One region of the Bacterioplanoides sp. SCSIO 12839 genome, then DNA from elsewhere that is predicted to be linked to it. Evidence: predicted binding sites of a transcription regulator. Region 1 holds the regulator's gene; each other region holds the start of a gene.
The links. Region 1 encodes sigma-54, which starts transcription at its own class of promoters, with help from an activator protein. Its sites were predicted from a motif close to TGGCACNNNNNTTGCTNT; they were not measured.

Region 2: nirB (nitrite reductase large subunit NirB) is a predicted target of sigma-54. The motif match lies at 1,819-1,836, and genes of this name have one in related genera.
Region 3: glnA (glutamate--ammonia ligase) is a predicted target of sigma-54. The motif match lies at 1,911-1,928, and genes of this name have one in related genera.

Annotation. Positions count from the first base shown of each region.
Region 1 is NZ_CP073745.1:316,272-326,296, reverse strand. It holds gene KFF03_RS01585 (calcium/sodium antiporter) at 1-100, shown strand, start outside; gene KFF03_RS01580 (KpsF/GutQ family sugar-phosphate isomerase) at 103-1,071, shown strand; gene lptC (LPS export ABC transporter periplasmic protein LptC) at 1,096-1,662, shown strand; gene lptA (lipopolysaccharide transport periplasmic protein LptA) at 1,649-2,227, shown strand; gene lptB (LPS export ABC transporter ATP-binding protein) at 2,224-2,952, shown strand; gene KFF03_RS01560 (RNA polymerase factor sigma-54) at 3,134-4,693, shown strand; gene hpf (ribosome hibernation-promoting factor, HPF/YfiA family) at 4,738-5,040, shown strand; gene ptsN (PTS IIA-like nitrogen regulatory protein PtsN) at 5,054-5,512, shown strand; gene rapZ (RNase adapter RapZ) at 5,641-6,501, shown strand; gene KFF03_RS01540 (HPr family phosphocarrier protein) at 6,540-6,809, shown strand; gene mgtE (magnesium transporter) at 7,069-8,421, shown strand; gene yjgA (ribosome biogenesis factor YjgA) at 8,470-8,991, shown strand; gene KFF03_RS01525 (hypothetical protein) at 8,997-9,716, shown strand; gene KFF03_RS01520 (LysR family transcriptional regulator) at 9,735-10,025, shown strand, end outside.
Region 2 is NZ_CP073745.1:1,615,585-1,625,609, reverse strand. It holds gene nirB (nitrite reductase large subunit NirB) at 1-1,718, opposite strand, end outside; gene KFF03_RS07560 (diguanylate cyclase) at 2,163-3,488, opposite strand; gene KFF03_RS07555 (nitrate reductase) at 3,920-6,655, shown strand; gene cobA (uroporphyrinogen-III C-methyltransferase) at 6,657-7,466, shown strand; gene KFF03_RS07545 (DUF938 domain-containing protein) at 7,467-8,114, opposite strand; gene KFF03_RS07540 (proline--tRNA ligase) at 8,267-9,997, shown strand.
Region 3 is NZ_CP073745.1:3,858,008-3,868,032, forward strand. It holds gene typA (translational GTPase TypA) at 1-1,566, opposite strand, end outside; gene glnA (glutamate--ammonia ligase) at 2,009-3,415, shown strand; gene aroE (shikimate dehydrogenase) at 3,566-4,390, opposite strand; gene hemF (oxygen-dependent coproporphyrinogen oxidase) at 4,415-5,365, opposite strand; gene KFF03_RS17450 (L-threonylcarbamoyladenylate synthase) at 5,400-5,975, opposite strand; gene dprA (DNA-processing protein DprA) at 6,045-7,172, opposite strand; gene KFF03_RS17460 (LysM peptidoglycan-binding domain-containing protein) at 7,188-8,243, opposite strand; gene def (peptide deformylase) at 8,412-8,927, shown strand; gene fmt (methionyl-tRNA formyltransferase) at 8,964-9,914, shown strand; gene rsmB (16S rRNA (cytosine(967)-C(5))-methyltransferase RsmB) at 9,911-10,025, shown strand, end outside.

The DNA of each region.
Region 1 (10,025 bases):
CAGTTATCGTAAAGGCACTCTGGGCCGTTCTTCCGGCGTTTTATTAAGCGCCAGCTATGTCGGTTACCTTGTTACTTTATTTCTTATGACAACCCACTAATGATGAATAACGAATTCGATTTTATCCAATCTGGTCAGCGCACCATTGAACTTGAACAACAAGCCGTTATTGACCTGAAACCCCGTATTGACGACGCATTTGTTACTGCTTGTCAGTTAATCCTGAACTGTCAAGGACGCGTCGTCGTAACTGGCATGGGAAAATCCGGCCATATCGGTAATAAAATTGCTGCCACTTTAGCCAGCACGGGTACTCCTGCATTTTTTGTTCACCCGGGTGAAGCCAGCCATGGCGACATGGGCATGATCCAGTCAAGTGATGTGGTGATTGCATTATCCAACTCCGGTGAAAGTGGTGAAGTTACTAGCCTGCTGCCATTGTTTAAGCGCCTGGGCAGTAAACTGATCAGCATGACTGGCAACCCGGATTCGTCCCTGGCTCGTGCAGCGGACGCTCATTTGAATACCGGAGTGGAACAAGAAGCCTGCCCGCTGGATCTGGCACCAACGTCATCCACCACCACCGCATTAGTGATGGGGGATGCACTGGCCATTGCCTTATTAGAAGCACGCGGCTTCACTGCCGAAGATTTTGCCTTCTCCCACCCCGGTGGCAGTCTGGGTCGTCGCTTGTTGTTAAAAGTTGAAGACATCATGCATGCTGGCGAACAAATCCCGACCGTCACGCCGGACACATCCATGTCGGAAGCTTTACTGGTCGTTACCTCCAAAGGCTTGGGCATGACGACTATTCAGGAAAAAGGTCAGCTGAACGGTATCTTCACCGATGGCGACTTACGCCGTGCTGTTGATCAGGGTGTGGATATCCACAGCGCTAAAATTTCTGACGTGATGACGGCTAACTGTAAAACCACGGAGCCTGGCTTATTGGCTGCCGAAGCACTGAAACAAATGCAGGATGGATCGATTAATGCACTGGTTGTGATGCAAGACGATACCGTGGCGGGTGTGGTGACCATGCACGATATGCTGCGTGCCGGTGTCATCTGACACCGACCAAATAGGACTATCGCGATGCGTAAACGTTATCTGCTGCTGGTACTGACAATCCTGCTGGGATTCGCCCTGCTGGCAGTGGACAACTACACCCAGGAAACCAGTGCACCGCTGTCAGAGAGTCAGACCGCGGAGCCGGATTATTACGGCGAAGTTTTGTTCAGTCGTCGCTTTAATGAAGTTGGTAGTCTGGAGCAAAACTTTTCTGCTCAGCGCTCCACTCACTTTCCTAACACCCAGAATACAATATTTGATGGTCCGGTCATTCAGACTCAGGATGAAGATGGCAGCTACTGGCAAGTAGAAGCACAACAAGCCACCATGAATGATCAGGATGAATTGCTGCGTCTACGCCGAAACGTCGAAATCCGACCGTTAAAAACCAGCCGTCAGGCACGCAACAATGTTGTCATTAACACCGAATCTTTAGACTACTTTACTCACCAGCAAGTAGCACAAACACAAGATCCGGTTACTATTCAGAATTCACAAACAGAAATTACTGCAACCGGCATGCGTCTGGACTTAACAACCCAGCGAATGGAACTGCACTCAGAGGTCAGCACTCATCATGTTCCCGAATAAGTGGTTACTAACAACCCTACTGATTATTGTCGGATCACTACCACTCAGCAGCCATGCATTACCGGAAGATGCACAACAGGAAATGGTGATTCTATCCGACAGTGCCGAGCTGGATCGTAAAGCCGGCGTCGTGATCTATAAAGGCAACGTCGTACTGACACAAGGCACGTTAAAGATTGAATCGGATCGTTTGATGATTCTGCGTAACGGTGACGTGGTTGAGCAGGCCGTTGCCGAAGGAAATCCAGCACGCTATCAGCAGCAGATTCAGGCAGAGCAACAGCTCACCACTGCTTCCGGGCAACGTATTGATTATTTTTCGACCCGTAAAGAAGTTCAGATCCAGGGTGACGCCCAACTGCATCAGGAAGGCAACCAATTCAGCGGTGACAAAATCACCTACGACATCACCAATGAACGCGTTTTAGCGTCCTCGTCTGAACCTGAGGACGTTGTAGACCCTCAGACCGGTGAAGCGGAAAAACCACAACGAATTAAAGTCGTGATTCAGCCAGAAAAAAAATCAGCTGAGCCCACACCCGCGGATGCAGCAGAACAACCATGAAAAAAACCTTAAAAGCTGAACACCTGGCCAAAAGCTACAATGGCCGCGAAGTGGTTAAAGACGTATCCATGTCGGTACAAAGTGGTCAGATTGTTGGCTTATTGGGCCCGAATGGCGCCGGTAAAACCACCTGCTTCTACATGATCGTTAATCTGGTTCAGGCCGATAAAGGCCGCATCAAAATTGATGATCAGGACATCAGCCACCTGCCCATGCATGGCCGCGCACAACAAGGCATTGGTTATTTACCACAGGAAGCCTCGATTTTCCGTAAGTTATCAGTCGCCGATAACATCATGGCAATTCTGGAAACCCGCAAAGACCTGAATCGACAACAACGATTGGAACGTCTCGAAGGCCTGCTGGATGAATTCCATATTCAACACATCCGCAGCAGCTTAGGTATGGCGCTATCCGGGGGCGAACGTCGCCGGGTAGAAATTGCCCGGGCCTTAGCCGCGGAACCGTCCTTTATTCTGCTGGACGAGCCTTTTGCAGGGGTGGATCCAATTTCGGTATCCGACATCATGGATATTATTCGCCAACTCAAAGACCGCGGCATCGGCGTGTTAATTACGGACCATAACGTCCGTGAAACGCTGGCCATTTGTGAAAAAGCCTACATCGTGGGTGGTGGTCATATTATTGCGGAAGGCAGCGCCGACGAGGTGCTGGCGAATGAACAAGTCCGTAAAGTGTATCTGGGAGACGACTTCCGCCTGTGATTCGCCTTGCGACGACATAAGCCAAATACGTTAAAAAAGCAAAGCAATTTTTATGACATCTCAGGGCAAACAGGGATTCCAAGTCTCGCCTCATTGCCTATAATGCTGAGTATTGGTTGGCTCATTTTTTAGTATTCGGGCCAGATGATTGCTCCGCACCTCAGGTGAATATCAACAGTTTATGAAAGCATCTCTCCAGTTAAAGATGGGTCAGCAGCTGACCATGACCCCACAGTTACAACAGGCCATTCGCTTGCTGCAACTCTCAACACTGGATCTGCAGCAGGAAATTCAGGAAGCGCTGGATTCCAACCCCATGCTGGAAAGTGAAGAGCATGGCGCTGAAGACTTTGCCCCATCCGCAAACGAAAGCTCTGATGGTACCAACAACGATCAGAGCAGCGATTCCCACGACGACAAAGAATACACCGCCACTGCGGCTGATCAGGATAACGCGGCACCCGAGCACACATTAGACGAATCTCATTCTCCGGATAATCAGGAAGTGGGCGATCACCTCTCTAATGAGCAACTTCCTGATGAACTGCCGGTCGATAGTAACTGGGATGACACTTACCAGCCTACTGCAGGCGTTGCTTCAGGGTCTGGTCCGATTGATGACGATCTTGATTATGACTCCCGCCATGCGACGACCGATGACTTACAGGATCACCTGTTGTGGCAGCTGAACCTGACGCCAATGTCGGATACCGATCGCGAGATGGCGTTGATGTTTATTGACGGTGTCGACAGTGATGGTTATCTGCACACCAGCATTGAAGATATTCTGGAAAGCATGGATCCAGAACTGGAAGTCGAAGAAGATGAAGTGAAAGTGGTGTTACGCCGCTTACAGCAATTTGACCCGGCCGGAGTATTTTGCCGTGACTTACGGGAATGCCTGCTGCTGCAATTGGCTCAGCTGCCCACTGACACACCTTGGCTAAAAGAAGCCCAGATGGTGATTGGTGATTACATTGATATGTTGGGCAGTAAAGACTACCCAACCCTGATGCGTAAAACCAAACTCAAAGAAGAGAGCCTGAAAGCGGTTCTGCGCCTGGTAAAAGAACTCAACCCGAAACCGGGAGCCGGTATTTCTCCGGATCAGGCGGAATACGTAGTTCCAGACGTTATCGTTCGCAACATTCGCGATGAATGGCGGGTAGAACTCAACCCGGATATTGCGCCGAAACTGCGCGTCAATGAAGGCTATGCCTCCTTGGTTAAACGTTCAGATAACAGTGCTGACAATACCTTTATCAAGGATCACCTGCAGGAAGCCCGCTGGTTTATTAAAAGCCTGCAGAGTCGTAACGATACCTTGCTGAAAGTTGCTACAAAAATTGTTGAATACCAGATTGAGTTCTTCGAAGAAGGCGAAGAAAAAATGAAACCTCTGGTGTTACATGACATTGCCGAAGCCGTTGGCATGCATGAATCCACCATTTCCCGGGTGACCACACAAAAGTACATGCACACACCGCGTGGTATTTTTGAGCTGAAATATTTCTTCTCCAGCCATGTCAGCACCGACTCCGGTGGTGAGTGTTCTTCGACAGCCATTCGTGCCATGATCAAAAAACTGATCGCCGAAGAAAACCAACGCAAACCATTAAGCGACAATAAAATTGCCGCCATATTGGGCGAAAAGGGTATTAAGGTAGCTCGCCGTACTGTGGCTAAATACCGCGAAGCGATGCAAATACCGCCGTCAAATGAACGCAAGCAGCTGATTTAAGTCAGCGCAATCTAACCTCAGACAAAACAAGAAGGAGTCTGACTATGCAGATTAATGTAAGTGGCCATCATGTTGAGATCACTGAAGCCATGCAGGGCCATGTTGAGGAAAAGATGGGCAAAATCACCCGTCATTTTGACAACATTACCACCGCTCAGGTCACTCTGACAGTAGAAAAAGACGAACGCCACCACGCTGAAGCCACCATTCACGTCAGTGGTGCGGATCTGAATGCCAGTGCCGACAGCGATGATATGTATGCCGCCATCGACGCCATGATTGATAAACTGGATCGTCAGGTTCTGAAACACAAAGAAAAACTGGTTGCACGTAAGCACGGTCACTGATTCAGGTTTTATCATGAGCACCGCCATCACCGATATCTTAAGCGCCGAGCAGAGTGAAATTGATGTTCCGGTTTCCAGCAAAAAAAAGCTGCTGGAATACCTGGGAGAAAAAATCTCATCACAGCTGGCTGGCAGTACCGCCGACGATATTTTTGAGCGTTTGTTAGGACGCGAGCGTCTTGGCAGTACCGGAATCGGTGAAGGCATTGCAATCCCGCACTGCCGTTTAAAAGAATGCACCCAGGCCTTTGGCGTGCTGTTACGGCTGCAACAACCGATCGACTATGACGCAATTGATCGTCAACCGGTCGACCTGGTGTTTGCCTTGCTGGTGCCCGAAGAAGCGACTGATGAGCACCTGCAAATATTATCGATGTTAGCCCGCAATTTCAGTGAGCCGGCCTTCCGCGAAGCGTTGAGGAATGCCCCGGATACTTGTCAGTTTTATAAACGCGCTTTAAGCGCCCAATAAAATTTCCGGACAAATTGTGAGCACACGTCACAAATAGTCACAAAACCCTGCTATAACTGAACTATTCGGTACTGAACTATTTGGTTATGTGCCGATCTGAATTGTCTCCTCATTTCAAGGAACGTTTTATGCGTCTTGTGGTAATCAGTGGCCGGTCTGGCTCAGGTAAATCCAGTGCATTACATGTACTGGAAGATTGCGGTTTTTATTGCATTGACAACCTGCCTATTGGCTTGCTTGACGACCTGGTACTGGAAACGCACAACGAAGAGCGATTAAAAAAAGTGGCCGTCAGTGTTGATGCCCGCAACCTGGCACACACCTTCGAGCAGATTCAGAACACCCTGCACAACCTGCCTCACCACGAATACAAACTGGAAGTCATTTATCTGGATGCCGGTGATGATGTGTTATTACAACGCTTCAGTGCTACCCGTCGCAAACACCCACTGACTAATGACGCTACCTCCCTGTCCGAAGCGATTGACCAGGAACGGCAACTACTGGAACCAATTGCTAATATTGCCGACCTGACACTGGATACCACCAGCATGTCAGTCCACGAGTTACGCTTCCTGATTAAAAAACGTGTTGCTGAAAAAGAAGGCAGCGACATTGCCATCCTGTTTAAGTCTTTTGGCTTTAAATACGGCATCCCGAAAGACGCAGACTACGTATTTGATGTCCGTAATCTGCCCAACCCCTATTGGGACCCGGCATTACGCCAGTTCACCGGCCGTGATAAAGAAATTCAGGATTTCCTCAGCAGTAAAGAAGAAGTGGGTCGCATGCAGCGGGATATCGCTCAGTTTGTCGACAACTGGCTGCCGTCCTTTATAGAAGCCAATCGCAGTTATATGACCATTGCCATTGGTTGTACCGGCGGACAACATCGCTCAGTATTTATGGCCGAGCAATTAGCTGGACAATTCCGCGATCAGTTCGCTAATGTTCAGGTTCGCCATCGCGAACAAGCGATAGTCGAATAATCCTTTTAATTTAACCGGTGTAACTCAGAGACCACGGAATGATTTGCCAGGAAATCACCATCATCAACAAGCTGGGGCTGCATGCTCGTGCGGCAGCCAAACTGGTGTCAACCGCTTCAGCTTTTTCCAGTCAGATTAAAGTCGGCTATAAAGATCGCCTGGTGGATGGCAAAAGTATTATGGCGGTGATGATGTTGGCGGCCAGCAAAGGCACCGACATTGAGTTACACGCTGACGGAGCCGATGCAGAAGCGGCCATTGAAGCCTTGGTTGATTTAATTAATCGCCGCTTTGATGAAGATGAATAACCTACTCCCTTCAAATACGATGTAATCAGGATTATTTTCAGCCGCCGCATAGAAGGCACATCCCTGTGCCTGCTATGCTACCGCGACATCCTGTCGCTGCTATGAAAACAATCCTGTTCACATCTTCATCCGTTAATTTCTCCCATAAATCAGCCAACTACAGTGTTTTTTACAAGCACTTTCATGGCCTCATTCCGCCATTCAGGCTAGAATTCATTATATCTCTCGACCCTCTTATTCACCCGCTCAGAGTTCAGTCATGGCGCAGCAAACGGAAAAGGCCAAAGCAAAACTTCACAGCCTCACCGCAGCGCTGGAAAGTGGCTCATTAACCAAAGTCCGCCGAATGCTGAATGGCATGGCGGCGGTAGACATTGCCCACCTGATTGAAGGTTCAACTCCAAAAGCACGGAAAATTCTCTGGGAACTGGTCGACAAAGACTCCGAAGGTGAAGTTCTCCAGCATTTAAGTGACGAGCTGCAAAGTCATTTTCTGAGTGATATGAGCGCCGCCGAAGTTGCGGACGTGACTGCCGACCTCGATGCCGATGATGTTGCCGATATTCTGCAGCAACTGCCTGAGCGAGTAACTCAGGAAGTTCTGAGTGTCATGGATCAGGAAGACCGGGATGAGCTGGAAGCCATTCTGGAATATCCCGAGGACAGCGCCGGTGGTCTGATGAACACCGACACCGTCACCATTCGTCCGGATATTACCCTGGAAGCCACGCTGCGCTACCTGCGTCGCCATAAAACCCTGCCGGAAATGACCGATAACCTGTTGGTTGTTAACCGTCAGAACGAGTTTATTGGAGTGTTACCCATCAACAAACTGCTGGTCAGCGATCCACAACAAACCGTGCGTGAGGTGATGAATACCGACAGCCGCATTATTCAGGCTGACCAGCACGAAACCGAAGTCGCAAAAGTGTTTGAGCGCCACGACTTAGTTTCTGCTCCGGTTGTTGATGCCAATGGGGTTCTGCTGGGGCGGATCACCATTGATGACGTAGTTGATGTGATTCGTGAAACCGCCGACCATTCATTAATGAGCATGGCCGGTTTAGACGAAGAAGAAGATACCTTTGCCCCGGCATTAAAAACCAGTAAGCGTCGGGCGTTGTGGTTAGGCATAAACTTAATTACTGCCTTTATTGCCTCGGCCGTGATTGGTTTATTCGACAAAACCATTGAACAGGTAGTAGCACTGGCAGTGCTGATGCCAATTGTTGCCAGTATGGGAGGCATTGCCGGTAGCCAGGTATTAACACTGGTGATTCGCGGCCAGGCACTGGGCCATTTAAGTGGCGCTAACTTCCGCTGGTTATTTAACCGGGAACTGATTGTGGCCGGCATTAATGGCGTGCTTTGGGCCGCAGTGATTGCCCTGATTACGCTGCTCTGGTTTAACGACCCCATTATTGCCGGCATCATTGGCGCTGCAATTATTATTAATTTATTTGTCGCCGCCATCAGTGGCGCGGCTTTACCACTGATTTTAAAAGCCCGCGGCATTGATCCGGCTCTGGCTGGCTCTGTTGTCCTCACCACGGTCACCGACGTGGTTGGCTTTTTATCATTCCTCGGTCTCGCGACCATTTTTTATCTGTAACTTTTATTATCGACCTGACCCGTTGCAGGCCGATTTCCGGACATGATCATGAGTAGAAAAAAAGATTCTTTCGACGAAGAAGAAATCGAATACGAAATCGTCAGTAAAACAGAAATGAAACGCGAGATGGATCGCCTGCAGGAGTTAGGCAAACGTCTGACTGAACTGAATGCCAGCCAGTGGCAGACCCTCACCATCAAAGAGGTGTTATTGGACGCACTGGCCGAAAGCAAACGTCTGAAACACAATGAAGCTAAGCGTCGCCATCTTCAGTACATCGGCAAGCTCATGCGTGATGAAGATGTAGAATTGGTTCAGCACCAGGTGGATTTACTCGACCCCTCCAGCGAAGCGTTTGGACGCCGTGTCGGGCAGTTAGAAAAGTGGCGTGAACGCCTGATTAAAGATGCAAAAGCCATGAATGCCTTTATCGATGAATATCCGGCCGTGGACCGTCAGCACTTACGCAACCTGGTGCGTAATGCCAGTAAAGAAATGAGCGGTGAATCACCGAAACCAGGGGCAGGCTATAAGAAGCTGTTCCAATTTATTAAAGAAACCATGGTGTAACCCATATGGTCGCGGTTCGTCATATTGAACTTCCGGAGCAACAGCTATCACAAACCTTCCTGGTTTTCTCATCGCACGGTGCCAATAGCGATGAGCGCGCACTCAAGACTATTTTAGTTGACCACAAACCATCACTGGTTGGTGTAGCGCAAAACCCGGATGTCATTGTGAAACTGATCAAACCACGCAAATGGCATGATCGGGTTAAAATGTTATGGCGTCATAGCCGTTTGCATAAAGAAGTGGACGGTAATTATTTACTCCGGAATCTGGGCTTTCGGGTGCCGAATATATTGGAAACCGGAAATGGATTCAGTGCCTTAATCGGACGGCCTTTTCTGGGTTATTACCTGATGGAAAACCTGCACCGCGCTGGTTTTGCCGAAGCCAAGCCCCTCTTTATCGATCAACAGCTGAACAATCAACAGCTTGACGACAAACAACAAGCAGATAAACGCGCCGTAATTCTTCAGCAGATTATTGCCGGATTAAAAACACTCAGAGATCAGCGAGTTGTTTTTTCAGACTTCCATTTAGACAATGTTCTGGTAGACGCGGACGATAATCTGGCCTGGATTGATACCGGCGTGACGTATTATCAGTGGTATCGCGGTCACAAGTTTAAAGAAAAGTTTAACTTTTCCATTGAGCGGTTTATTCGTTATTACTCGGCTGATTTTTTCACCGCCACTGAACAGCAGCAATTAAGAGAGTTGCTGCTATAGCAACGCCATAGGCAGCTTATGCTAAATCATCTGAACCTCGCTGATGTCCGCACTTTTGTTTTAATCGCCGAACAAGGTAGCTTTACACGTGCGGCAGAGGTGCTGGATGTGTCACGTTCCCACGTATCACGCCAGCTTAGCGCGTTAGAGAAACAGCTCGGCGTCAGCCTGATGATCCGCACCACCCGCTCGCTGAAATTAACCGATGCCGGCAAGCAGTTTTATCAACAGGCACAAACGGCATTACAACAACTGGAGCAAGCCGCTCTGGCCGCGGTGGATAATACCCGAGAAATTCAGGGCCTCATT
Region 2 (10,025 bases), 1.3 Mb from region 1:
CCCAGGAAAATATCATTGGTGTCCTGCAGGCCAATATGCTCGTCTTTTAATACGTATTCATTTTCGAATGAAGCCAGAATGGAGCCGATGGTTGGCTTACAGATTTCACAACCGTGCCCTTTACCATGCTCAGCTAACACGTCTTTAAACGTGGTAAAGCCTTTTACCCGGATAATGTCGGCCAGCTCCTGACGTGAATAGGCGAAGTGCTCACACAGGTCGTTATTTACTTCCACACCCAGCGACGCCAGTTCAGCATCCATCACCTGTTTGGTCAATGCTGCACAACCGCCACAGCCGGTTGACGCTTTGGTAGCATCTTTAATGTCACCCATGGTGCAGCAACCACCCTGCACGGCGGCGGCAATATCGCCCTTGGTAACATCAAAGCAAGAACAGATTTGAGCGGTTTCCGGTAACGCTGCAACACCTAAACCTGCACCACCCTCTTCATCGCTACTGCCTGCCGGTAATAACAGAGCAGCCGGATCGCCCGGAATATCCATATCATTCAGTTTCAGCTGCAACAGGGAGCCATACGCTTCCACATCGCCCACCAACACAGCGCCCAGCAGTTTTTTACCATCGGCAGAAACAATCAAACGCTTGTAGACGTCGCTGACTTCATCTTTAAACACATACGACTGGCAGCCTTCACTATTGCCATGGGCATCACCAATAGAAGCCACATCAACACCCAGCAGCTTGAGCTTGGTCGACATATCCGCACCCTGGAATTCCAGACTGGATTCGCTATCGCTGTAGCAAGCCTGAATATGATTCATTGCCACTTTGGCCATCTGATAGCCCGGGGCTACCAAACCAAAAATCATATTTTCCCACAGGGCGCATTCACCAATGGCGTAGATATCCGGGTCGGATGTCTGACAGGCATTATTAATCACGATACCGCCGCGCTCGCCTATTTGAAGGTCAAACTGGCGAGCCAGTTCGTCTTGCGGACGAATCCCGGCAGAGAACAGAATCATATCGGTTTCAAGGAAGCTGCCATCAGCAAAATTCATGCGATAGCGACAGGTTTCACCGGCGACAATTTCCTGCGTATTTTTTTCGGTATGAACCGTAACGTCTAATTCTTCAATTTTTTTGCGTAATACCTCACCGCCACCGTTATCCAGCTGCACCGCCATCAAACGTGGGGCAAATTCCACCACATGAGTGTCCAGACCGGCTTGTTTTAAAGCGTTAGCCGCTTCAAGCCCTAACAGACCACCACCAACAACAACACCCACTTTGCTTTGTGCGGCGGAGGCTGAAATGGCTTCTAAATCTTCAATAGTACGGTAGACCAGACAATGCTCCTGATCTTTACCCGGAATCGGCGGAACAAAAGGATAAGAACCGGTGGCTAACACCAGTTTGTCATAAGCTTCAACATTGCCATTGGCCGTGGTAATGGTTTTAGCGCTGCTATCAATCGCCACCACCTTGTCATTTAGCAGATAACGAATGTTGTTTTGCTGATATTCACTCTCAGATGTCAGGGATAAATCGTCAGCTGTCGCACCGGAAAAATACTTACTGAGTTGAACCCGGTCATAAGCGAGGCGCGGTTCTTCAGAGAAGGTAATCAGTTCATAATCGGATGCGTTTTCAGAAGCGGCCAGATTTGCCAGAAATTGGTGACCAACCATGCCGTTGCCCACAACGATAATACGTTTTGGGGTGGAAGGGCTTACGTGCGGTAATGTGCTCATAATGAACTCTCTCTATCTGCTCATCGGTAATAATTCTCCTGTGATGCATCATTGCGCTGTCCCGCCCCACGCCGTTGTAGAGAAAGAAATCCATTAACCTTCAGCAAATTAAATGCCAATGTTTTCCATAGGGTTTTCGCCGCTTTTATTGCAGGCACTATAAAAAATAAAAACACTTAAGCTCTTTTCAGGTGCACAACAGTAAAAAACCGCACACTTAGCGTGCAAAAATAAAAGCCATCATCAACAATTCTGACAGAGTTGCAGCGAATGCCGGGATTGACCAATGATCCCGGATAAACCAGCAATAAAAGGATGAGAGAAAAGAAAGAAACTGACAGGATGTGTTTCGTCAGTACATTGCGTACAGACAAGTTCGCGCATTCGCCACTCTCAGGAGTGGCTTTTTTTAAGCACGTTTCAAGGTATAGGTTTCAGAGCCAATTAATCACCACGACTCACAATACAATTTCGCCCCTGAGCTTTCGCCTGATACAAACGTCGATCGGCAATATCAAGCATATTTTCGCTGTTCATACCGGCTTCCGCACTAACAATGCCCGCTGAAAAAGTATATTTAAAATCATCAAACGGGCTACTATCGAGTAAAAATGCAGCCACCCGCTGTACAATTTTTGTCGTGATATCCGGGCCGGTTTCAGTCAATACCAAAACAAATTCTTCACCACCCCAACGACAAATAATGTCGTCATCACGTAATACGGACTGCAAAGCCATCGAGAAATGTTTGATCACTTTATCTCCCATGGCATGTCCATAATTGTCATTGATGGATTTGAAATGATCGAGATCGAGCATCACCAGGCTGAGTGTATGACCGTAACGCTGGAAGCGAGCAACCCCGTCATCCAGGCGACGCAGTGTTTCGCGACGATTCAGCAAGCCGGTTAATGGGTCACGAGTCACCAGATTACGAACCGTTCGCCCACGACGGATACGTGACTCTACCGCCGCCAGCAAGTCCGCAGATTTAACCGGCTTGGTCAAAAAGGTATCCGCCCCGGTACACAAAGCACGCAACTGATGTTCAGAGCTCATTTCACAAGAGAGAAACACAATCGGCACAGAAATCAGATTACTCATTTGACGAATAATCCCAGCCAGCTCCTGTCCACTGATATCCGGCATATACAAATCCAACAGAATCAGATCCGGAATATGATGCTGCAGGTATGGCATCAGGTCTTTCATCGGCGAAGTGATGGTTTCAGTCACAAAACCGGCTTCACGCAATACCGAAGAATAATAGTCAGCTACCGATCGCTGGTCATCAACCACCAATACCTGATAAGGGTCGCGCTCAAAACGCTCACTTAACGCATTTAATTCAGTAATAATGGCATGTGTATCAAACGGGGCCGTAAAAAACGATTGCCCTCCCATGCGTACCGCAGTCGCACGGATTTCAAGGTTATCTTCTGAGCTTAGTGCAATCACAGGCCATTGCTTATTACTGTCAGCAAGGTCAATCAACCATTGGTGCTGCTTCTCTGAAATAACATCCATATTAATGATAACAGCAAACGTATTGGCTTCTTCTCGAGCCAGTAGATGAGAGATCGAGTCAACTATTTTGGCCCGATAGCCTGTCTGAGCAATATTTTCAGCCAGTGCCTCGGTATAATCATTACGCCCCAGCAGCAATACATGCAGAGGCTCCCCCTTCACATACTCATGAATCTTACGGTGTAATAAAGAGACACCATCAGAAGCACCCAACGATACGGCTGTGGAGGCTGGCTTGGTCATCAATGCACTCGTCTTAATCAAATCAATAAATTCAGTCTAGCACCCAATAAAAAGTCTGAGCGTCTATCTTTATTTTAATTTGCACCAGCAACGCATTATCACAACAACCGCACCATCAAGGGTCAAACCCAGCATTTCAACCAACCAAAATAGTGCATTTTTCGCATAAATGGGTCTAAAACCTCTGGAAATGCTATGAAAAACGCACACTGTCAGTTTTGGCATTGAATTTGAAAGCAATTAAACGTAACTCCTCGGGCAGCGATCAGAGCCATCAGGGGTTAGCTCTGACAGCACCACCGCAGGTGTTATCTTTTATGTTGTGTAAATAGTCTGTTACCCCTCCGGTTCAGACTCCGAGCGTTGGCGCTCACAGGTTCATCCTGTGAGCGCTTTTTTTTGGAAATTTTTCGGTAGCTTTGGATAGAACAATGAGCCAAATGATTCAGCAAACTCAAACCACCTGCCCGTACTGTGGTGTCGGTTGTGGAGTGGATGCCCGTCAACTGAATGGTGAACTGTTACCCGTCGCCGGAACACAAACACATCCGGCCAATTTCGGGCGTTTGTGCGTTAAAGGTTCAAACCTGCATGACACACTGGATCATAATGGTCGCTTGCTGACACCTCTGATGTCGGGCAACCCAACATCATGGGATAAAGCGCTCAACCTGATCGCGGATAAAATTCAGCAGGTGCTTAATAGTCATGGCCCTGATGCCATTGGTTTTTATGGTTCAGGTCAACTCCTCACCGAAGACTATTATGTTGCCAACAAGCTGATGAAGGGCTTTATCGGCAGTGCCAACATAGACACCAATTCACGCTTGTGTATGGCCTCGGCCGTTGCCGGTTACAAACGCGCCTTTGGCAGTGATACCGTCCCTGGCTGTTACGAAGATCTGGAAAAAACCGACTTATTGTTGCTGGTCGGCAGCAATACGGCCTGGGCACACCCGATTATTTTCCAACGCATCAGTCAGGCAAAAAAGAACAACCCGGATATGAAAGTGGTGGTCATTGATCCACGTCGCACCGCCACTTGTGATATTGCCGATTTACATCTGGCGCTAAAACCCGGCTCAGATGGCTTCTTGTTCAATGCGCTTTTAGCCTACCTGGCAAATCACAACGCGTTGGATCACACCTTTATCGAGCAACATACCGAAGGTTTTGAAGAGGCATTAACTCAGGCCCAGCAGCAGTGTTCTGATCTGGAAGCCGTTGCACAACAATGTGACCTGCCACGGGCCGATCTGGAAACCTGTTTTGAGTGGTTCGCCAATAGCCCAACCGCGGTGACCGCTTATTCGATGGGCATTAACCAAAGTGCTACCGGAACGGATAAAGCCAATGCCATCATCAATGTACACCTGGCAACCGGTAAGATTGGTAAGCCGGGCAGCTGCCCGTTTTCGATTACAGGTCAACCCAATGCCATGGGGGGCCGCGAAGTGGGTGGACTGGCCAATCAGTTAGCCGCTCATATGGATTTTGCCGCGGCTGATCGCGAACGAGTGAAACGTTTCTGGAATGCTCCGGGTGTCGCGGAAAAACCCGGATTAAAAGCCATCGACCTGTTTAAAGCCGCCGAAAAAGGCGACATTAAATTCCTTTGGATCATGTCCACCAACCCGGTGGTTTCGATGCCGGATGCCGACCTGATTAAACGCGCGCTGAAAAAAGTCGAGCTGGTCGTTGTTTCAGACTGCATGGCCGATACCGATACCGCCGCCTTTGCCCACGTCTTGTTACCGGCCGCCAGCTGGGGCGAAAAAAACGGCACCGTCACCAACTCCGAACGCCGGATTTCCCGCCAACGTGGCTTTTTACCCAGCCCGGGCGAAGCCAAACCGGACTGGTGGATGCTCGCTCAAGTGGCACAACGCTTAGGGTTCAGTGAACAGTTTGACTACCAGAAGCCCTATGACGTCTTTATTGAGCATGCTCGCTTGTCGGCCTTTGAAAATGGCGGCAGCCGGGATTTTGATTTATCTGGCCTGGCCGATATGAATGAAGCTCAGTTTGAAGCGCTAGCTCCGATTCAATGGCCGGTCAACAACACCTTCCCACAAGGTCGTGCCCGCTTTTATGACGATGGTTATTTCTACACGCTTTCGGGAAAAGCACGTTTTGTCAGCAACGCAGCCATCATGCCGGTGCGGGTAGATCAGCCCGGTTTACTGAATATGAATACCGGCCGGATTCGTGACCACTGGCACACCATGACCCGTACTGGTAAGGCTGGCAAGCTGGCACAACACATTGCTGAGCCCTTTGTCGACATTCATCCTCAGGATGCTGAAAACCTGGGAATTAAGGACAAACAACTGGTTGTGGTTCGCAGCGAACTGAACGAAATTCTGGTTAAGGCACAACTGACCGATGCTCAGAAACGCGGCGAAGTGTTCGTCCCAATGCATTGGACTGAGCGTTACAGCAAACAAGCACGTATGGGCAGCCTGATTAATTCCGATCATGACCCGGTTTCAGGCCAGCCTGAATTAAAAGTGACCGATGTGATGTTGTCCCCCGCCGAGCTGGATTGGCAGGGTTTTATTCTGAGTAAGCAGGACCTATTTGCATCCGACAAAGTCACACAACGCCGTCCTCTGGACTGTGAATACTGGACCGTCGGCAAAACCGACACTGGTTACTTTTATAATATCGCAGGCAGTGGTGCCGGAATGGACATCCTGACCGAGATTAAACAACGGCTGACATCGGATACAGAATGCCAATGGGTGTGTCTGGATGATGCAAACAAAGGCCATCATCGTTGGGCCTGTATTGCCAACAACCAACTGCAAGCGGTGATGTTTTTACATGATATTCAACAGCCACTGACACTGAACCAGACCTGGCTGATCGAACAATTTAACCAGCCAGAACTCGACCGAAACACACGCCTGGCGCTGTTAACAGGCAAACCACCAGGCCAAAAAGAAGACCCGGGCGCCATTGTTTGCTCCTGTTTCCAGGTGGGTGAACGCGCGATTCAAAAAGCCATTGCCGAAGGTGCAAGCAGTGCTGCCGAATTAGGCGAAAAACTGCTGTGTGGTACCAACTGTGGCTCCTGCATTCCAGAGCTGACCGCCATGATTAAATCCTATACGCCAGCACAAGCACAAGCACATGAGCTGGCGACCGAGTTAAGTGAATCCTGATATGAAAAATCAACCAAATAATCAGTCATACGGTACCGTCTTTTTAGTGGGTGCAGGCCCGGGCGACCCAGAGTTATTAACTCTGAAAGCCATGAAAGCCATTAGCCAGGCCGACTGTGTGTTGTACGATGCTCTGATCTCAGAAGAGATTCTGGAGTTAATTCCCCAGCAATGCACCCGCATTCATGTCGGTAAGCGTTGTGGCGAACACAAAATGGGGCAAGCGGATATTCAGACCCTGCTGGTTTCCTGCGCTAAAAAATATCAACGCGTCGTACGTCTGAAAGGCGGCGATCCGTTTATTTTTGGCCGTGGTGGTGAAGAGCTGCAATACCTGCAACAACGTGGCATCAATACCGAGGTTGTACCCGGTATTTCGGCAGCGGTCGGCTGTGCCGCAGCCGCGCAAATTCCCCTGACACATCGCCACTTAGGCAACGCGTTGTTAATGCAGAGTGGTCATAGTCAATACGGTGATTTTGAGCTGGCCGACAACCCAACCCGGGTGTTTTATATGGGGCGCAAACACGCCGGAGCCATCAGTGCGAATCTGCTTAATCAAGGGCTGGACGAACACACGCCGGTCGCGTTAATTGTGAATGGCACGTTAAAAAACCAGCAGGTCTTCAGCGGCACTTTAATTGAATTGCCGGATCTGGCAAAAAAATATCAGGGTGACGGGCCAATGATGATGATTGTGGGTGAGGTTACTTCGTTTGCACTGGCAAGCGCTCAATCAAGCCACGCACACCATCAAGACTCAAACCATCAAGATAGGCAGAACAGTCAACGCCAGCAGCGTGTTGCCTGATCAAAATTTCTGAAAAATTAACATGCGGTTATTAGCAGGCATCGCAATGTCTTTGATTAACCGCAGTTTTTCTTTGCGGGCAGTCAGAATAATCTGCTCAAAGTCCTTAATACCAGAATCCGGATCACGCTCGCGTAACCAGGCATCCAGCAGCTCGTTGCCATCACTGGTGAACTGCCCTTCGTAATTAAACGGCCCATAAAACAAAGCCAAACCATCCTGAACCAGCACCCGGCCAATCCCGGCAAGCATGGCTCTGACGTGCGACCAGCCCACATAATGAACCACATTGGCACTGAATACCGCATCCACTTGTTTGACCGGCCACAAGTCTTCCGTCACATCCAACACCAAGGGTGGCAAAAAGTTCTCATGACCCGAGTGTTCTCGCCAGGCATTAATATCCGGCAAACATTCACTGATTTCCGAAGGTTGCCATTTAATATGCGGGATCTGACTGGTCATATAATGTGCGTGTTGGCCGGTACCACTGCCGATTTCCAGCACCACCGCGTGCTCTGGCAACTCTTGCAGCAACACATCCGCAATGGGCTTTTGGTTACGCAAACAAGAAGGCGCAACCGGCAAATCAGAGCTTTCACCAGTGTCGTACGGAGGATTCTGTTGCAGGTTGTGGGTTGTCACCATACAGCGACTCTCTTTAATTGACCGTTCACACAAACGCGAGTATCGCATAGCAATGTGACAGCACAAGAGGACAATAAGAAAAATTGCCGCCATCGGCCATAACCATTAAAATCTGGCGCTTTCTAAACAGATACTATGGGCACAGACGACGCATGCGCGCTACTCAATTCCTGATTGCAACCGAAAAAGAAACTCCGGCTGATGCCGTGGTCATCAGTCATAAACTGATGCTGCGCTCCGGCATGATCCGCAAACTGGCGGCTGGCCTGTATAACTGGATGCCACTGGGCCTGCGAACGCTGCGCAAAGTTGAAGCCATTGTGCGTGAAGAAATGAATCGCTCCGGCGCGATGGAAGTATTAATGCCCGCCGTTCAGCCTGCAGAATTGTGGGAAGAAACCGGCCGCTGGTATCAGTACGGTGGTGAGTTATTGCGCTTAAAAGATCGCCACAACCGTGATTTCTGTGTGGGCCCAACTCACGAAGAAGTCATTACCGACTTAGCCCGTAACAACATCAGCAGCTACAAACAGCTACCGCTGAACATGTACCAGATTCAGACCAAATTCCGTGACGAAACCCGTCCACGTTTTGGTGTCATGCGCTCGCGTGAATTCATCATGAAAGATGCCTACTCCTTTCATAGCAGCGCTGAGTGCCTGGAAAACACCTACCAGATTATGCACGACACCTACTCGCGCATCTTTACTCGTCTAGGCCTGGACTTCCGCCCGGTATGGGCAGATACAGGCTCAATTGGTGGCGCTAAATCGCATGAATTCCACGTACTGGCCGAATCTGGCGAAGACGATATCGCGTTCTCGAATGCCAGTGATTACGCTGCAAACGTTGAGCTGGCCGAAGCACTGGCACCTGCCGGGGATCGTGCAGCTGCGACTGAAGACATGCGCGAAGTGGATACGCCTGATGCCAAAACCATCGATGAACTGGTTGAGCAGTTTGGTTTGGCCATCGAAAAAACCATCAAAACGCTGATTGTCCGTGGTGAAGCCGATGAAGATGGCAACCAGGCTCTGATCGCCCTGCTGGTGCGTGGCGACCACGAATTAAACGAAATTAAAGCCGAAAAGCTGGATGGCGTTGCCAGCCCGCTGCAATTTGCCACCGAAGAAGACATTCGTGCAGCCATTGGCGCAGGCCCAGGCTCTTTAGGCCCGGTCGGCCTGACGCTGCGTATTGTGGCTGATCGTGCCGTTGCCCACTGCTCTGACTTTGGTGCTGGCGCTAATAGCGATGGCAAACACCTGTTTGGCATCAACTGGGAACGTGATTTACCCCTGCCGGAAGTGGCTGATCTGCGTAATGTTGTTGCGGGCGATCCAAGCCCATGCGGTAACGGCACACTGGAAATCAAACGTGGCATCGAAGTGGGCCATATCTTCCAGTTAGGCACAAAATATTCTGAAGCCCTGAAAGCCACAGTATTGAACGAAAACGGCAAAGATCAGACGATGATCATGGGTTGTTACGGCATTGGCGTCAGCCGTGTTGTCGCTGCCGCCATCGAACAAAACAACGATGACAACGGCATTATCTGGCCGGATGCTATTGCTCCCTTCCACGTTGGTATTGTACCGATGAACCTGCATCGCTCTGAAGCGGTTCAACAAGCAACAGAGAAGCTGTACAACGAGCTGACCGAAGCTGGCTTTGAGGTATATCTGGACGACCGCGATAAGAAAACCAGCCCGGGCGTTAAGTTTGCTGATATGGAACTGATGGGCATTCCACATCGAATCGTTATTTCTGATCGTGGTTTAGAAGCCGGTACGCTGGAATACAAAGCGCGCCGCTCAGACTATAAGCAGGATATTGAAGCGGGTTCAGTGGTTGAGTTCCTGAAAGAGAATATCAAACTTTAATAACGCTACCGGCGTTGCTATAACACGT
Region 3 (10,025 bases), 360 kb from region 1:
AATCATGCCTTCGTACACTTCAACCGCTGGCTCAACAAACAGACGACCACGATCCTGCAAAGTGAACAGGGCATAACCCAGTACTTTACCAGCCACCATAGATACCAGTACGCCGTTATGACGCGTAGAACCCAGTGCCGCCTGAACCGGACCATAATGATCGAATACGTTGGTCAGAATACCGGAACCGGAGGTCATGGTCATAAACTGGTTACGGAAACCAATCAGGCCACGGGCCGGCATAATGAATTCCAGGCGAGTACGGCCTTTGCCATCCGGAACCATATTGGTCATTTCAGCACGACGGTTACCCATCTCTTCCATGACAGAACCCTGATGATCGTCTTCAATATCGATCACTACCTGCTCGTAAGGCTCCTGCAGTTCGCCGTCGACTTCTTTCTGAACGACTTCTGGCTTACCAATCGCCATCTCGAAACCTTCACGACGCATGGTTTCGATCAGTACCGACAGGTGTAATTCACCACGGCCAGATACTTTAAATTTCTCAGGGCTGTCACCCGGTTCAACACGCAATGCTACGTTGTGGATCAGCTCCTGATCCAGACGATCTTTGATGTTACGCGAGGTCACGAACTTACCTTCTTTACCAGCGAACGGCGAGTTGTTCACCTGGAAGGTCATGGATACGGTTGGCTCGTCGACCGTCAGTGCTGGTAATGCTTCCACATTGCTTGGGTCACACAGAGTATCGGAGATGTTCAGGCCATCGATACCGGAGATACATACGATGTCACCAGCAGCCGCTTCTTCAACGTCGACACGGTTTAAGCCGTGGAAACCTTTCACCTGTTGAATACGACCTTTACGGGTATCACCTTCAGCGGTGATCAGCTGGATATCAGTACCTGGCTTCAGCTTACCACGAGTAATACGGCCAACACCGATTACGCCAACAAAGCTGTCGTAGTCTAATGCGGAAACCTGCATCTGGAACGGACCATCCAGTTCCACTTTTGGTGCTTCAACGTGATCGACAATCATCTGGAACAGTGGCGACATATCGTCAGCCATGTTGTCCGGATCATCACCAGCAATACCATTCAGAGCGGAAGCATAGATAACCGGGAAGTCCAGCTGCTCTTCGGTTGCACCTAAGCGGTCGAACAGGTCGAAGATTTCATCCATCACCCAATCAGGGCGTGCGCCCGGACGGTCGATTTTGTTGATCACAACGATTGGACGTAAACCACGCTCGAAGGCTTTCTGGGTTACGAAACGGGTTTGTGGCATTGGGCCATCAACCGCGTCTACCAACAAACACACAGAATCGACCATCGACATCACACGCTCAACCTCACCACCGAAGTCAGCGTGCCCAGGGGTGTCTACGATGTTAATGCGGTAGTCGTTCCACTTAATGGCGGTGTTTTTTGCCAGGATGGTAATACCACGTTCTTTTTCCTGGTCGTTGGAGTCCATCACACGCTCGCCGCCCTGGTTACGATCCAGAGTTCCGGATTGTTCCAGCAGCTTATCAACCAGAGTCGTTTTACCATGGTCAACGTGGGCGATGATGGCGATATTTCTTAAGTTATCGATCACAGCTTTAGCCTTTCTTAACAGTGAGGGCGTTGCTGCGATCTCAGCCCCTGTATTCTGACAAACAGAAGGGACGCATCAACACCATAAAAAAATGAGGCGCGATTATACCTGAGTTCAGGCCGCGGCGGCATATCATTTTTATGACGGGTCATTGGTGTTTTTTCGTATACGCAAACCCCTATGTGAACCTATAATGTGCATGCTTTTATGGAATACAGTGGCTATTACAGTTGTTTTGCACCTTTTTGGTGCCATTATCTCGGTCGTGAATTCTTATGGTGCAGTCATTCGTGACTTCCTGATCACAAGCCCAGATTTTGTGCGGTTTTCAGCCATCCCTTGTGTGGCACACTAATTGCTCCAAGGGAATCATCAAAGTTTGAGCATTACGGCCGGGGCTGATGCCCCGTATCAAATTGAACCAGCATCTGGAGATAATAAGATGTCAGAGAACACTCTGAGTTTGATCAAAGAGAACGATGTACGCTGGGTTGACCTGCGTTTCACCGACACTAAAGGTAAAGAGCAGCACGTTTCTATTCCTGCTCGCTACGTAGACGAAGAATTCTTCGAAACTGGCCAGATGTTCGACGGTTCATCTATCGCTGGTTGGAAAGGCATTAACGAATCCGACATGATTCTGCTGCCAGACGATTCTACTCCATACATGGACCCTTTCACTGAAGATGCCACTCTGGTTCTGCGTTGTGACATCATTGAGCCAGCAACTATGCAAGGCTACGAGCGTGACCCACGTTCTGTTGCTAAGCGCGCTGAAGCTTACCTGCAGTCTACCGGTCTGGGCGACACAGCTTTCTTCGGTCCTGAGCCAGAGTTCTTCATCTTTGATGACGTTCGTTGGGGCGCGGACATGTCTGGTTGTTTCTACAAGATCAACTCTGACGAAGCAGCTTGGAACACTGAAGCTGTAATGGAAGGCGGCAACCTGGGTCACCGTCCTGGCGTTAAAGGCGGTTACTTCCCAGTACCACCAGTTGATAGCTCTCACGATATCCGTGCGGCTATGTGTAACACCATGGAAGCAATCGGCCTGGACGTAGAAGTTCACCACCACGAAGTGGCAACGGCTAACCAGAACGAAATCGGCGTTAAGTTCAACACGCTGGTTAAGAAAGCTGACGAAGTTCAGATGCTGAAATACGTTGTTCACAACGTTGCTGCTGCTTACGGCAAGTCTGCTACCTTCATGCCTAAGCCAGTTGTTGGTGATAACGGTTCTGGTATGCACGTTCACACTTCTTTCTGGAAAGACGGCGAAAACCAATTCGCTGGTGACGGCTATGCTGGCCTGAGCGAAACGGCTCTGTACTACATCGGTGGTGTGATCAAGCACGCTAAAGCGCTAAATGCTTTCACCAACCCGTCTACTAACTCTTACAAGCGTCTGATCCCAGGCTTCGAAGCTCCGGTAATGCTGGCATACTCTGCTCGTAACCGTTCTGCTTCTATCCGTATCCCATACGTTGCAAGCCCTAAAGGTAAGCGTATTGAAGCTCGCTTCCCGGATCCAACCGCTAACCCATACCTGGCATTCGCAGCTATCCTGATGGCTGGCCTGGACGGCGTTCAGAACAAGATCCACCCTGGCGATGCTGCTGACAAAGACCTGTACGACCTGCCAGCTGAAGAAGCTGCTGCAATTCCACAGGTTGCTGGTAGCCTGCGTGAAGCTCTGGAATGCCTGGCGGCAGACTCTGACTTCCTGACTCAGGGCGACGTGTTCACTAAAGACATGATCGAAGCTTACATCGACCTGAAAATGGAAGATGTATACCGCGTTGAGCACACGACTCACCCGGAAGAGTTCGACATGTACTACTCTGTATAATCTTCGGATTATCGAGTACAAAAAAGGCCGCTTTATGCGGCCTTTTTTGTGGACAAAGCAAAGGCGCACCAAATTGACGCACAAAAAAGCCGCTTTGTCGGGGTGCAGTTCACATCCAACAAAGCGGCTTAATCGGTTAACAAGGTGGGGTTATGCCCGGCGATCTTCTCGCAATGCGTTCATCACAGCCTGTGTTTGTGGCAACACATCACGCCATAAGCGAAATGCTTCGGCAGCTTGCTCAACCAACATGCCTAAACCATCAATGGCTTTGGCAGCGCCATTATCTAACGCCCACTGATTAAATACCGTGGTTTCCGCGCCATACATCATGTCGTAACTAACGGTTTTATCAGTCATACACGCGGCCGGGATCGGCGGCAACTCTCCCGCCAGGCTGGCGGAAGTGCCATTAATAATCAGATCGAATTCACCTTTCACATCAGCAAAACCACAACCACTGACGCAACCCAGATCAGTAAAATCAGCGGCCAGTGCTTCGGCTTTGCTCACGGTACGATTAGCAATTACCACCTCAGCCGGGCTTTGCTCCAGAACCGGCTGCAACACACCGCGTACTGCACCACCAGCACCAAGAATCAGCACCCGCTTGCTTTCGATAGCAACGTTCTGATTCACTGTGATGTCACGCACCATGCCAACACCATCAGTATTATCCGCCAATACCGTACCGTCATCCTGCTGGATCAGGGTATTCACCGCCTGAGCTCGCTTAGCCCGCGCACTGAATGCATCAGCGTAACGCCAGGCATTTTCTTTAAACGGCACAGTGATATTAAGACCTTTACCACCGCGTCGGAAAAAGTCATCCACCGCAGCATCAAAACCATCAAGTGGCACCAGAATGGCGGAATACAACAGATCCTGATCGGTAATTTTGGCAAATGCGGTATGTATCTGTGGTGATTTACTATGGCCAATTGGATTGCCCATCACAGCGTATAAATCAGTCATGCTACTGTTAACCTTTCAGCTTTTTCAGACCCAGTCTTTGTGCGGTAAAAACTCATCGTACAAACGCGCTTCGGGAGAGCCCGGTTCCGGATGCCAGTCGTAATCCCAGTGAGCCACCGGTGGTAACGACATCAGAATCGATTCGGTGCGACCACCGGTTTGCAGCCCAAAAATCGTGCCGCGATCAAACACCAGATTAAATTCGACATAACGGCCGCGACGATACAGCTGGAACTTACGCTCACGCTCGCCGAACTGTTCGTCTTTGCGCTTGGCCACAATCGGCACGTAGGCATCGATATAGCCGTCACCTACTGCTTTCATAAAGGCGAAGCTTTTATCAAAGTTCAGCTCGCCATCCCATTCGTTCATATCGTCGAAGAACAAACCACCAACGCCACGGGTTTCGTTACGGTGTTTGAGGAAGAAATATTCGTCACACCATTGCTTGTACTTTGGGAACGCCTCGACACCAAAAGGTTCACACAAATCTTTGGCGGTCTGGTGCCAATGAACCACGTCTTCTTCATACGGATAGAATGGTGTCAGGTCAAAGCCGCCGCCCATCCACCAAACTGGCTCTTCGCCTTCTTTTTCCGCAATAAATAAGCGCACATTGGCATGAGAAGTTGGCACATACGGGTTTTTAGGGTGAATCACCAGAGAAACACCTAAAGCCTGGAAGCTGCGACCCGCCAGTTCCGGACGGCTGGCAGTGGCGGAGGCAGGCAGCTGAGGACCCTTCACATGAGAAAAGTTCACGCCGCCTTTTTCAATCACAGCGCCGTCAGCAATCACCCGGGTGCGGCCGCCACCGGTCAGTGACAGCGAACTGTCATTCGGGTCACGTTCCCAGGCATCTTCGACAAACTGAGACTGACCATCCTGAACTTCTAAGGCTGCACAGATACGATCCTGTAAATCCAATAAATAGGCCTTAACAGCCTCAACACTGACACGATTGGTTTGAGTCATTTTAAATCCTTACGCAATAAGCTGTGGCCAACTCTTAACGGAGTATCTGGCCATCCAGCGTGCGAATCTGAGAAGGTTGTTTTTGCCCGCCCAGCTGACCAGGCAAAATAAAATCGATTACATCATTACCCTTCAGGCGCTTTACCGTTGAAGGGGAAAAATACTGACGCAGCTGAACCATGCTGCGCGCCGGTTCACGTCCGGCCGGATTGGCCGATGTCGACACCAAAGGCCCTGTGACTTCACATAGCGCCCGAACCTGTGGATGTGCACTGATACGTACTGCCAGAGTATTATGTTCACCACGCAGTGGCGCTGGCACGTGTTCTTCACACGGCAATACCCAGGTTACCGGGCCGGGCCAGGTAGCATCCACTTGCTTAAAATCCTCGGCCGACAATGGCAACAAATAGTCATCCAGCTGATCCAGCGAAGCTGCTACCACCAACATGCCTTTTTGCCACGGGCGCTTTTTAATATCAAGAATGCGCTGAATCGCGCTTTCATTGGTTGGGTCACAGCCAAGGCCCCAAACGGCCTCGGTCGGATAGGCAATCACGCCACCTTGTTCGACACAACGGCGCGCCTGCTGGAGATGCCAGTTATTCATTGATGAACACAAGAAATATAATGATGAACAGAAGCCGAACACTACCCCAAGGGGCCACCAGCGACAAGCTTATTTCAGGCGCTGATAACCACCGGGTACCTGGGTAATCCAGCCAGCTAACTGCAACTCCATCAGCTCGGGCAAGAGTTGCTGCATTTCAACAGCGCTGCGAATCGCGATCAGATCCGGACTGGTGGCGGTAAAGTCGATATGTGTTACCAGCACAGGAATATCGGGCATATTCAGTGTTGGCATGGCCAGTGTTTCAATACTGGCCTCAGAAGTGAAGTCCAAGGTCTTCTGACGTGAGGGCTTTTCACCTTTGAGCCCCAATTCCAGCAAAATATCATCCGCACTTTGTACCAAATAAGCACCATCCCGTATTAATTGGTGGCAGCCATGACTCACCGGATTACTGACCATACCGGGCAGGGCAAACACTTCGCGCCCTTGTTCAGCCGCCTGATGGGCAGTAATCAGCGAACCACTCTTAACGGCTGCTTCGACCACAACCGTCGCTAAACTTAAGCCACTGATAATACGGTTGCGTGATGGAAAGTGGCGCGATTGTGCCTGAGTACCCGGTGGAAATTCGGATAACAACAAGCCATCCTGCATCACCATCTGAGCTAATCCGAGATGACGCTGTGGATAAATCACATCCGGGCCACTGCCCATCACAGCAATGGTTGAACCCGCAGCAACCGCCCCCTGATGCACATAACCATCAATGCCCATTGCCAGACCACTAACAACCGTTACACCGGCAGCGGCCAGTTCCTGAGCCGTTTGTTGTGCCCAACGGGCACCATACTCAGAGGGTTTACGGCTACCTACCATCGCCACCATGGGCTTGGATAAGCAGTCGATATTGCCGTGGTAATAAAGAATGGTTGGCGCATCACGCAGTGCCGCCAGTGCTTGTGGATAAGGATCAACACCCGCTAATAAAACCCCGTAACCTTTGAAACTGCACCAGTTCTGCAGCACATCAAAACCTTCCAGCAACGAAGTATCCGAGTGCCAGCGCTGAGCGGCTTCCGGATTCAATCCCATGGCAACCAGTTGCTCAGGTGAGCATTGTAACAAGTCATTAGGATGGGAGAGCTGCTGACGAATGTCACCCAGCGTTACCCGACCAATACCAGGAATTTTACTGAGCTTCCACCAGGCTTTTAACAGCTCTTCCCTGAGCATAACGACCTCCTTGGTCTAAGGTGTTACAAACTGATCGGCAACACGCAGAGGACTGGTTGCGCGCATCACCAGCGCATAAGACAATTTTTCAAAGGTGCGGAACACCATCAAAGTGCCAGCGCGAGTATTTGGCAAGCGGACTTTTTCACCCGCGATTTTGTCGTAAACCACGTTACCCGCTTTTTCGATCAACAGTACCGAGCCAGGCTCGATACCATCACGCTCACCCCGGTTAATCACCACAACATCGTACTGACCCACCTGAGTCACACCACCCGACACCGCCAGAATCTGACCAGTGACATCCCGCGAAGGCGGTTTTGGATAATAACGGGTGATCAGTTCACGATCTTCCGTCTCTAATAAGCGATCGCCCACATTCACCTGCTGGGTCGTACGCTCAAGAATCAGCGTCATAATATCGCCATCGACGGCGTTAACACGAGCCAGGCCCACTTCCAACGCTTCAAGGCCCAACACTTCTTTGGTTTCCGGATCACGGTATACCTGCCCCTGACGGAACACACCGTAGGCTGCGGCCGGTTCATCACCATAATCGCCACGGGCATACACACGATTACCAGCGCCCATCACCAGGTGACCATCGTCACCGGCTAAAATGCGCGGTGCAGTGTTCAGTTCTTTGGTTTCAACCACCCGGTGGTCACGCAGGAATCCACGAATGGCATCCAGCGGAATTGCCGGAATTGCCGATTCAATTGGCTCAATACGCGCGGTTGGCTGAAGTTTCACATTGCCAGGGGACAACTTAACCGTACGGCTGGCAGCTCCACGCTTCATCACGGTTGCTTTGGTTTCACCATTAATGGTCACCAGACCAATCACATCGCCCGGGAAAATCAGGTGTGGATCTTTAATCTGATTATTCTGATACCAGATCTCCGGCCATTGCCAGGCATCATCGGTATAACGTTCAGCAATACCCCACAACGTATCGCCATCCTTAACCACATAGCGCTGTGGTGCATCAGATTTAACCTCCAATGCCGCTGCCGTAGCCGAAACCGATATCAAACCGGCAAAGAGAAGGCGCTTTAAGGTTTTGCTCATCCTGTATTCCCTTTATTATTAGTCGTTGGCGACCCTTAGTTCACTCATCATCGCAGTGTAGCAAGTGATTGCCGTTGTTTTCTATAAGCAGTTCACGAACACAAGCAGTTTACGAACAGATATACAGGGGCTCAGCCCCAAAAGCGTTATTTGCATTGATGAGTCATTATGGCCTTACTTCCTATTTTAGAATTTCCGGATCCGAAACTTCGTACCGTTGCCCAACCGGTTACCAACGTTGATGAGCGCATCCGCAACATTGTCGACGACATGTTTGAAACCATGTACGACGCGCCCGGCATTGGCCTGGCGGCCACTCAGGTGGATATCCACGAACGCATCATCACTATTGATGTGTCAGAAGATAAAAGCGAGCCACTGGTATTTATTAACCCGGAAATCACCGTGCTCGAAGGTGAGCCAGAGTCGATGCAGGAAGGTTGTTTATCCGTTCCTGGTTTCTACGAAGAAGTGACCCGTATCGAACATTGCTTAGTTAAAGCGCTGGATCGTGATGGCAAAGCGTTTGAACTGGAATGCCGTGGTCTGCTGGCGGTATGTATTCAACACGAAGTTGACCACCTGGAAGGCAAACTGATGGTGGATTATGTGTCACCACTGAAGCGCAAGCGCATCAAAGAAAAGCTCGACAAAAAACACAAGTTGGAAGCGCGTCGTAAATAAGCGGCGCCCAGACATCCCCCAGTCAGAAAGAACCTTATGTCTTTAAAAATTGTTTTTGCCGGGACACCGGACTTTGCCGCCGTTCACCTGCGTGCGTTAATCGACAGCGAGCACGATGTGATTGCCGTTTACAGCCAACCCGATCGCCCGGCTGGCCGCGGTAAAAAGCTGCAACCCAGTCCGGTCAAACAGGTCGCACTGGAACACGACATTGCCGTGTATCAGCCACTGAACTTTAAAGACCCGGCGGATGTACAGCAGTTAAAAGACCTGAGCGCCGATGTGATGATTGTGGTGGCTTATGGCTTGTTGTTGCCACAGCCTGTGCTGGAAGCGCCTAAACACGGTTGCCTCAACGTACATGCTTCATTGCTGCCCCGCTGGCGTGGTGCGGCTCCGATTCAGCGTTGTATCGAAGCCGGTGATAAGCTCACTGGCATCACCATTATGCAGATGGACATTGGTCTGGATACTGGCGATATGCTGCATAAGGTCACCACCGGCATCAGCCTTGATGACACCGGCGGCAGTCTGCATGATCGCCTGGCCGACATGGGCCCGGATTCATTGCTGACAACCCTGCAGCATCTGGAAGCCGGTGAGTTACAACCAGAGCAACAGAACGATGCTCAGGCCAACTACGCCCACAAACTGAAAAAAGAAGAAGCCTTGCTCGACTGGGCACAAAGTGCAGAAACCTTAGCCCTGCGGGTGCGGGCGTTTAACCCGTTTCCGGTGGCGTTTACTTTATTAGGCAATGACCGCATTCGGGTGCTGAAGGCCAGCGCACTGGAAAAAGTCACGCAGCTGCAACCGGGCACCATTGCCAACGTCACCGCTGACGGGATTGAAGTCGCTTGTGCCGACGGTGTGCTACGCCTGGAGCAGATTCAGCTGGCGGGCAAAAAAGCCATGATGGTCGCCGATGTTATTAACGGTCAGCCGAACCTGTTCCAACCTAACTACGTGTTGGCGTCTGAACTGTGAAGCAATTATACGGTAAGGCATCGTCCACTCAGATTTCCGCCCGTTATGCAGCCACTCAGGCGCTGTTTCAGGTTATGTCCGGGCAATCACTGAATCAGGCACTGCCACCAC